2 regions of the Mesorhizobium sp. 43Arga genome follow, and region 1 is predicted to be linked to the other one. Evidence: predicted binding sites of a transcription regulator. Region 1 holds the regulator's gene; the other holds the start of a gene.

Region 1 (4,950 bases):
TATTTTGCGCGCGGATCGGATATCGAGCATCATTCCTCCCTGGCGTGAAGGGCGACGGCGCCGACGCCATCGCCCCTTGCAGCTCGATATCAGTCGACGATGCAACCGCAATCGGCCATCGAGGCCGGTATCTCGATGCCGAACGCGGCCATCGCCTTGCGGGAAATCGTTGCCATGTGATCCTTGTACGCCGGGCGCGACGGCGCGATCGTCTTGGGATCCTTGCCCTTGAGGATCTCGGCGGCGATGTTGCCGGCATTGACTCCAACCTGCGTGTAATTGACCGCAAAGCTTGCCGGCACGGTGCCGTTGCGGACCGCGCTGTCATCGGAGTTGACGATCGGGATTCCGGCCTGGCGAGCGGCCGCGGAGACAGCAGCGATCGCCGGCTGGATCAGGTTGGAGGCTGGGCCGTAGATCACGTCGACCTTGCCGGCGAGCGAGGCGATGCGTTGCTGGATGTCATTGACGTTGTCGACGCCGACTTCCACGACCTCGAAGCCCGCCGCCGGCGCCGCCGCCTTGATCTTTTCGATCAGGGCAACGTCATTGGCCTCGCCCGGATTGTAAGGCACGCCGAACCGCTTGGCGTTCGGCAGCAGTTTCTTGGTGAAGGCCATCACCGCGGCGACATCCTGCAGATCGCTGGCGCCGGTCATGCCTTCATCGCCGGCGTCCCATGACGGCACCAGCTTGGCCGCCACCGGATCGGTGACCGCGGCGAAAACGATCGGAATGCTGGAGCCGGCAAGCGCCTTCTTGGCGATCTGGGAGACCGGCGTGGTGATGGTGTAGATCAGCTTGGGCTGCTCCGCCTGCAGCTTGGCAATCATCTGCGGCACCAGCGATGCATCGAAATTGGTATGGCTTTCGGTGTAGACGACGTCCTTGCCCTCGACAAAACCTTTGTCCGTCAATGCCTTCTTGAAGCCGGCTATGGCAGCGTTGAGCTGCGGATGCTCGCCGAAATTGGCGATGCCGATGCGTATCTGATCGGCCGCGGCGCTGCCGGCGCTGACCATCAATGCGCCTGCCAGGGCCAATCCCGACAGCCAAGCGGACTTCGACTTCATCATCATTTCCTCCCAGATTTGATCAGCGCCGCTCACAGGCGGCAACTGCGGGGATCATGGTCAGTCCCTCGCTGTGTGTCAAACATTATATATAATTCTTGCCATGCGCCACCATCATATATAATTTTCCAGGCCCGATGATAGACGGATCGCGATGCAGGATCAGAACAGCTCCACGAAGACCGAGGCGGCCTATCAGCTGCTGCGGCGAGATATCCTGACCACCCGCCTCATGCCGGGCGCGCCACTCAAGCTGAGTGCGCTGCGCGCCACATACGGCGTCGGCTGGACGCCGCTGCGTGAAGCCCTGTCCCGGCTTGAAGCCGAGCGCCTGGTCACCGCCATCAGCAATCGCGGTTTTGCCGTCGCTCCCGTGTCGCGCGCCGAGCTCGAGGACCTGGCGCGCGCAAGGATGGTTGTCGAAATGCCGCTGTTCCTGGAATCGATCGCGAACGGCGGCAGGGAATGGGAGGACGCGGTCGTCACCGCTCACTACCGGCTCTCCCGCTGCAAGACCGCGGTCGACGACCCTTCCGATGCGGCCGTCGACAAATGGGACGAGAGCCACGAGGCCTTCCATGCGGCGCTGTTGAGCGCGGCGACGTCCAACTGGCTGTTGCGCTTCCGCTCGACGATCGCCGATCAGCTACGGCGGCATCATCGGTTTCTCGGCCTGGCGCCGACATTGCGGGCGGCTGCCGGCCTCAAGGATGGCTATGGCGAGGCAATGGACGCTTTGCGCGAGGCGATCGCCATCGAGCATCACACCGCGATCATGGAAGCGGCGCTCGATCGCGATGTGGAGCGGGCCAAGGCGCTAATGACAGCGCATATCGGCTACACGCTGCATGTCTATGTGCACAGCGAAGACAGTGGTGCCAACACCTACACTGCGCGCGCCGGCAGCCTGAAAGCCGTTTCCGGATGAGGCTGCCGCGGTTGTCCCGATCCCAGCGGTCGAGCCTGCCCAAAGCCAGTGATCGTTGGCGTTTTGATTTCGTTTCGTTCCGCCGGAAATGGATCGACAAACCATACAAATCCGGCCCGTGAACGCCTCTCAAATGCCTGATGCCAAACCGCATTCAGGAGTAGGCCACAGGCCATTAACCAAAATGATTTCAATGCACGTAACGGCAGCGGAAGCGGTCGATCGCTGCCCGCTCCCAGGGGCAAAAAATTTCCGACGTCTTAACAAATTCATTAAACTTTAAACAGTTGCAGAACACAACTGGAACAGATAGTGTTTGTTCTGGGTTTGTTTTTCGATTCTGGTTCAACCCGTCGTTCAATGCCTTGGGGGGCCGCCATGCTGACACGCAAGCAACATGAACTGCTGATGTTCATTCATGAACGGCTCAAGGAAAGCGGTATTCCGCCATCCTTCGACGAGATGAAGGAAGCGCTCGATCTCGCCTCCAAGTCAGGCATCCATCGCCTGATCACGGCATTGGAGGAACGCGGCTTCATTCGCCGGCTGCCCAACCGGGCGCGGGCGCTGGAAGTGCTGCGGCTGCCGGATTCGATCGCACCCGGCCTCAACGCGGCAAAGAAGTTCTCGCCGAGCGTCATCCAGGGCAGTCTCGGCCAGGGCGGCCTTGGTCGCCAGATCAAGCCGGCGCCATCGCGCTTGCCGGCGGCCGGCAATGACGACGACGCGGTCTCTGCCGTGTCGATCCCGGTGATGGGCCGTATCGCCGCCGGTGTCCCGATCGATGCCATCCAGCACCAGACGCATTCGATCTCGGTGCCGCCGGACATGATCATGGGCGGCGAGCACTATGCGCTGGAGGTCAAGGGCGACTCGATGATCGAGGCCGGCATCTTTGATGGCGACACGGTGATCATCCGCAACGCCGACACGGCAAGCCCGGGCGAGATCGTCGTGGCGCTGGTCGACGAGGAGGAAGCAACCCTGAAACGGTTCCGCCGCAAGGGCGCCTCGATTGCCCTTGAAGCCGCCAACCCGGCTTACGAGACGCGGATTTTCGGGCCGGACAGGGTCAAGGTGCAAGGCAAGCTTGTCGGGCTGATCAGGCGCTACTGAGCAGGAACGGCCGGCTTTTCGGATTTTTGATAGGGCGGCAGCCCCCTCGCCTCACGCGAAAACTTTCGCTGCTCGTGCCAGGGCCGATACGGCCCGTCCACCGCGAAGCTGATGATTGGCGGACCGGTCGCCGATTGGCGGTCGAAGAAGACGGCGGCACTGCCCTTGCGGGCAAGTTGCCGCTTGGTAACGACAAGAACCAGCGGATTGTGGCAGGCATCATAGCCCGTCGCGTCATTGACGACGATCAAATCGGCGAAGCCGCAGGCTTTCCAGGTGTCCTCGCGGTCTTCGACATGCGCGATGATTGCACCGGATGGGTGCCGGGCAAGACAGACGCCATCCGTGCAGTAGAACGGTGCTCCCGGCGGCAGATTGACGGCATCGGCGATGTCGAATTGCCCGTCCGCCTTGTCGAACATCTCCGGCACGACGATGGTTTCGGACACCAGCGCGCGTTTCCAATTGTCGACGGTGAACTCGTTCGGGCGAGCCCGGCTGACCGCGAGTTCGCCGCCGCCGATCGGCAGTGCGACCAGCCGCGCATCTTCCGAGATAAGCACATCGGGCGTGCGCGTATCCGATACAGTCAGCAGGCCGGCAAGCGCGAATGGCAGTGCCGCGAGCCGCAGCCAGGTCGTCGCCATCGTCGCGATGACCAGGGCGATGGTCACCAGCAGGACGGATTGCTGCGAAATCAGCCCGACCGCATCGACCGGTGAGCGTTCCGATATCCACGCCGATATGGCTATCATCGCCGTCAGGCCCTTGCCCATCAGGTAGAGGGTCGGCGCATCCAATCCGAATGGCATCAGCAACGCGCTGGCAACGGCCAGGAACATCACGGCTGACACGATCGGCATGACGGCCAGATTGGCGAACAGGCTGAGCGGCGACACTCGCTGGAAATGCCAGATGGCAAACAGCGCCGTGGCGCAGCCGGCGATGATGGAGGTCATCGCCAACCCGCCCGTCGCCAGCAGGAATTTTCGCGTGAGAAAACCCGGCAGGGATCGCTTTGGCGGTGGCGGTCTCGCCTTTCCCGCATGATGATCCGCCCAGCCGGCATAGGCACCGATCAGCGCCGCGGTCGCGGCGAAGGACATCTGGAAGCTCGGGCCGACGACCTCATGCGGCGAAACCACAATGACGGCGATCGCCGAGATCGCCAGATTGCGCATGGTCAGCGCTGCGCGATCGAACAGCACGGCAATCAGCATCACCGCCAGCATGATGAAGCTGCGCTCGGCAGCGACGACGACGCCGGAAATGACGAGATAGGCGGCGATCGAGAAAAGGGCCGCGGCGGCCGCGTATTTCTTCACCGGCCGACGCGCGGAAAAATCCGGAAACAGCGCGAAGCCGCCGCGCAGCAGACCCATGATGGTGCCAGCGACCAGCGCCATATGCAGTCCCGAAATGGAGATGATGTGATAGATGCCAGTGCGCCGCATCGCCTCGTTGATTTCATCGGGAATGCCGGCGCGCACGCCGACGATCAGCGCCGCCGCGATCTCACCTTCAGCACCGCCGACCGTGGCCCTGATATGGTCGGCGATGGCTTCACGGGCATTTTCTATCCCTGAGAAAAGGCGGGCCGTGAGCGGCATCTCGTCGTTGGTGGCGGAGACAAGCTTTGGATTGCCGAGAAAGAAACCGCTGCCGCCAATGCCGGCAAAATAGCTGTCGAACGAGAAATCGTAGCTGTCGGGCCGCACCGGACCGGTTGGCGGCAACAGCTTGGTGTAGCCGGTGACCAAGGAACCGGCGGTCATGTCCGCCGGGATGTCTCGCGCCGAAAGCCGGACCCTTTCCGGCGCATAGCGCAGTTTC
Region 2 (4,950 bases), on a different contig from region 1:
CGCGATGCGGCTGACGGCGCCGTCGACACGGAAAAGCAGCAGCGCCAGCGTCCGGGCGCCCTCGCCACGGCGCTCGAGATCGGTTTTCAACGTCGTCGCCAGCAGGCCGACCAGCCGTTCGATGTCCTCGGTGAGGGTGATGGGTTCGGCGAGATGCCGCTCGACCGAAAGCGGCGCCACGGGAAGCCGCGGCGATACCGCCTCGTCGAGACGGCCAAGCGCCTGGTCGAGGCGCAGCAGCAAGGTGGCGCCGAAGCGGCGGGCAAGCGGCGCGCGGGGTGCGGCCATGACGGCGCCCGCCGTGCGCAGGCCGACACTTTCCAGGCTGGCGCGGGTTTCCGGCGCGATGCGCAGCGCGGCGAGCGGCAGAGGCGCCAGCAGCGCTTCCTCCTCGCCGCCATCGACGATGCGGTTGCCGCAAAAGCGGGCCGCCGCCCAGGCCGCGCCCGGCGTCGGGGCAAGGCCGGCGCGGACATCGAACCCTTGATGCAGGAAGCGCCACAGGATGTCGTCCAGCATGGCGCGTTCGCCGCCGAACAGATGGGTGCAGCCGGTGACGTCGAGAAACAGGCCGTCCGCCCCGTCCATCGCCACCAGCGGGGTGTAGCGGTCGCACCAGTCGGCAAGGCCTTCGAGCAAGCGCCGGTCTGCCTCCGGATCGGCCTCGACGATGTCGATCGACGGATGCATGGCACGCGCGTCGGCAATACCCATGTCGCGCTTCAGGTGCAGCGCCTCAGCCCGCTCGTCGAGGGCCGAGATGCGCTGCGCGTTGCCCTGGCGGTGGCTGATCACCAGTGGCGGATGAGATGGCGTCGGATGATCCGAGGGCCGGGAACGCCAGGACCGCCCCAGACGCTGCCGTAGGATCCTTTCGGCCGCCAGATAGGGAAACCACAGGGACAGGATTCTTTGCCCGGTCTTCTTCGCCCCTTCTTTCGTCGAATACGCGTTCATCGGGGTTCCACTCCAGTGTGAATTGTCCAGGCAGGGCCGTGCGGCTCTTGCCGATGCTGATGGTGAAGGCCGGGCGGCCGATCGATCCGGCGAGCGGCCCGGCGACGGTTTCGCGCGGCGCGGCCGGCGCCGGCGAGACGATGAGGCGCACGGGCGCCGCCGTCGGTTCGGGCTCGGCCGCCTGCCGCAGCAGGAATACAGGGCGGCCGGCACTTTGCGCCCTCGCATGCAGCCGCCGCGTCGCGGTCAGGTCGAGCCGTTGCGGGTTGCCACGGATTTCCAGGATGACGGCGGCGAGCGTCGTCATCCGCGCCGCCTCCTCGGCGACCCACAGCGCGTCGACGAGTTTCGGCGCCTCGGAAAACAGCAATTGTTCCGGTTCGATGCCGAAGGAGGCCTGCAGCCCCCTGGCATAGGGAAAGCCCGCCTCGCGGAAGATTTCCGTGGTGCCGATCCACAACACCGGCAGCCCTTGCGCCTGCTTGAGGATCAGGCTGGCGAGCGACAAGGCAAAGCCGACGACGGCTCCGGCATCGCGGGTTTCCAAGCCATGGATTTCGCTGAGCGCTGCTTTCGGCAGCCCACCGCTCAGGGCGGCATCGAGGGGTTCGATGCCGATCGGCAGGAAGGCATCCGGCAAGGCCGCGGCAAGACCGCGCCGCACGATCGTGAGATCGGCGCCGGCGTCGGCATCAAGCGGCGCGCCAGCCGGCGCCTGCAGGCGTTCGGGCAGCGTTCCCTCGATCTTCGCGATCTGGCGGCGCAGGGCAAAAACAGTCTCCCGCGCCACGGCGGTCATCGCCATGACGGTCAGTGTCCACTCACAATTGTTCCTGTTATGTTCCCTAGGATTCCAGAGCCGATCCGAAGAGTCAAGCAGAGTCACAAGGAATTTATTCCTCAAGACCCTGCACGGCATGGGCGTATCGGCCGTGCCGTTTGCCTCGCCCGGTGCGAAAGCCTATATGCCGGGTCAAAGGACAAAGCATGGCCCGCATCTACAAGACCCGCACCTGGCACGGCGAACTCGCGCCCTCGATGGAGGAGATGGAATTCCTGGCGCTGGAGGCCTACGCCCATCTGCCGGAGGATTTTCGCAAGCTGACCGGCGAGATCGTCATCCAGATCGCCGAGTTCCCGACCGACGAGATCATGGACGACCTGTCGCTGGAGACGCCGTTCGACCTGCTCGGCCTGTTCGAGGGCCGCGGCATCGCCGAGCGCTGGAACCCGCAGACCGGCGAAGGCCCGAACCGCATCACGCTCTACCGCCGCGCCATGCTCGACTACTGGGCCGAAAACGAGGAGACGCTGGGCGACATCGTCACCCATGTGCTGATCCACGAGATCGGCCACCATTTCGGCCTGTCGGATGAGGATATGGAGAAGATCGAGGAAGCGGCGGAATAGGCTGCGCCGATATTCAGGTGATGCCGGCCTGCAAATGGCGGTCCCCTGCGCTTCCCAGTTCTACTGCGTCGCAGTAGAACTGAGCTCACGTACCCAAAAGTACGCTCCGCTCCGGTTCTCGGGCACCACCATTTTCGACTCGGCCTGACCTGAACCTCGGCGCAGCCTGCGTCGGCGCTTTGCAAAATCTACCAGTCGCTGAGCTTGGTGTCCGGTCCGTATTCCTGACCGTCGACATCCTTCACCACCGCCTGGCCGCAGCGCATGGTCTTGGCATTCTTGTCGTAGGCGTAGGTCGGCGAGCCGAACAGATGCCAGCCCTTGTTCAGCGCCGCCGTCACCTTGTGGCAGAAGCTGGCGTCGTCCGGGCCGGTCAGAAAGCGGTAGAGTTTCATGTCTCAAGTCCTGTCGTAAGTGCCATAGCCCGCGAGCATGGGGCTGATATCATGCGCCGATGGCGGCCGCCTTCGCCAGCAGTTTTTCAGCCTGCGCCAGATGCAGCCGCTCGACCATCTTGCCGTTGAGCGCGATCACGCCTTTGCCAGCATTCCCGGCACGTGAAAAGGCGTCCTTTATCAGGCGCGCCTCGGCAACCGCCTCCGGCGAGGGCGCGAAGGCGCGGTTCGCCGCATCGATCTGAGCCGGATGGATCAGCGTCTTGCCGTCGAAACCCATGGCCGCCGCCTCCGCGCACTCGCGGCCAAAGGCGTCGAGGTCGCGAAAATCGTTGGCTACGCCGTCGAGCATGGCGAGGCCGCCGGCGCGCGCGGCCAGCACCATCTGCATCAGCCACGGCATGAGGTAGCGCCGGTCCGGCGTCGCCAGCACACCGGTGTCCTTGGCGAGATCATTCGTTCCGGCAACGAAACAATTGAGCCGAGAGGCCGGATCGCGGCCAAGTTCGGCAATGGCGCCGATGTTGAGCAACGCCTTGGGCGTCTCGATCATCGCCCAGAGTTTCACGCTGTCGGGGGCAAAATTGTCGTCGAGCATGTCGCCGACTTCGAGGATGTCGCGCGGCGCTGCGACCTTGGACAACAGAATGCCGTCGGGTTCGACTTTTGCCACGGCCAGGAGGTCGTCGGCGCCCCATTCGCTGGCCAGCGCATTGACGCGCACCACCAGCTCGCAGCGGTGGCCGAGATGGTTGGCAGCCGGGCGGCTGGCGAAGATCGCCGGCAGCTTTTCGCGGGCGGCGATCTTGTCGGCCGGCGCGACGGCGTCCTCGAGGTCGATGATGACTGCATCGCAGGACAGAAGCCCGATCTTGGCCAACGCCTTGTCGTTGGAGGCCGGGATATAAAGCACCGAGCGGCGCGGGCGGTAGGGTTCGGTCATATTCGATCTATGCCGCCTGGGGCCGGTCGAGGCAAGTCGTCCAAGCCCGCATGAAAACCGGCTCGCACGGAAACTTGCCCTGCACGAAAACTGCACAGGCCTGCGGAAAAGCTCCTCGGATCCGCCCTGCCACCTCCCTGCCGGCCTGCGAGACAGGCGGCATGCACAAGCGAGCAAAACCCCGTTGGTCCCTGCCACAGCGCCTGCGCAGCGAAGGCTGGTGGCTGGTCGATCCGCCACGCGCCAAACCCATGGCGATTCTCATCCCTTTCGTCCGCAAGTATCCGCCGACCGTCCGGCTGCAAGCCATCCGGAGGGTCAGGTCATGACGGCGGTTTTCTCTGCCGCGCCAAGCTATTGCAGCCGCTTCGGTGTTGCCGTGCTGCTGGTCGTGCTGGCGGATTTCCTGTTCTACGGCCAGCCCGCCGGCATCACCGTGTTCCTGTTCGCCATCCTGATCGCCGCCGCGGTCGTGGCCGTGCATCCGGCGGCCTTCAGCGACATCAGGCTCTGGCTCAAGCCCGCCGCTTTGCTTGTCGCGTTGCTGCCGCTCGCCGAAAATGTCAGTGCCCTGTCTGTATCGATCGCGCTTGCGGCGCTGGTCGTGTTCGCGCTTTCGCTAAGCGGCCGGCTGCGGCCCAGCCTGGCGCGCATTGCCGGCCAGATCGCGTTGTTCGGGCTGGCGGCGCCGTTCCGCTTCATCAACGATTTCATCCGCTGGCGCAAGACGGCGCGCCGGTTCGGCCGGCGACGCGTGCGGCTGGCGGCAATCGCCGTCTGGGTGATGCCGCTGACATTGGGCGCGGTCTTCCTGGCGCTGTTCGGTGCCGCCAATCCGGTCATTGAATACTGGCTGTCGCTGATCGATCTTCTAAAACTGCTCGATCTCATCCAGATGGCGCGGATCGCCTTCTGGCTGTTCGTGCTCGCCGGCGTCTGGGCCTTTCTGCGGCCACGTCTGCCGCGCTTTTCGCGGCGCATCTCGCGGCCACCCCTTGCCGGTGCTCGACCGGCGATCAATCCACAAAGGCACGTCGTCGAGGACATCGTGTTCGGCAAAGGCGCCATCCTGCGCGCGCTGATTGTCTTCAACGCGCTGTTCGCGCTGCAGACCGGGCTCGACGCCACCTATCTCTGGGGCGGGGCAGCCCTTCCCGTCGGCTTGAGCTACGCGGTTTACGCGCATCGCGGCGCCTATCCCCTGATCGTCACCGCGCTGCTTGCCGCCGGTTTTGTCCTTGCGGC

Evidence for each region. Region 1 encodes LexA, which represses DNA repair genes until DNA is damaged. Its sites were predicted from a motif close to TGTTCNNNNTGTGTTCNG; they were not measured.
Region 2: a site for LexA is predicted at 1,786-1,803, ahead of ACWGS8_RS29555 (ImuA family protein). Genes of this name have one in related genera too.

The regions. Positions count from the first base shown of each region.
Region 1 is NZ_JBSKBO010000003.1:169,481-174,430, reverse strand. It holds gene ACWGS8_RS13480 (ABC transporter ATP-binding protein) at 1-30, opposite strand, end outside; gene ACWGS8_RS13475 (ABC transporter substrate-binding protein) at 90-1,076, opposite strand; gene ACWGS8_RS13470 (GntR family transcriptional regulator) at 1,228-2,001, shown strand; gene lexA (transcriptional repressor LexA) at 2,380-3,117, shown strand; gene ACWGS8_RS13460 (ComEC/Rec2 family competence protein) at 3,111-4,950, opposite strand, start outside.
Region 2 is NZ_JBSKBO010000011.1:60,686-65,635, reverse strand. It holds gene ACWGS8_RS29560 (DUF6504 family protein) at 1-795, opposite strand, end outside; gene ACWGS8_RS29555 (ImuA family protein) at 737-1,762, opposite strand; gene ACWGS8_RS29550 (metallopeptidase family protein) at 1,945-2,367, shown strand; gene ACWGS8_RS29545 (DUF1737 domain-containing protein) at 2,556-2,762, opposite strand; gene ACWGS8_RS29540 (HpcH/HpaI aldolase/citrate lyase family protein) at 2,812-3,705, opposite strand; gene ACWGS8_RS29535 (DUF4153 domain-containing protein) at 4,031-4,950, shown strand, end outside.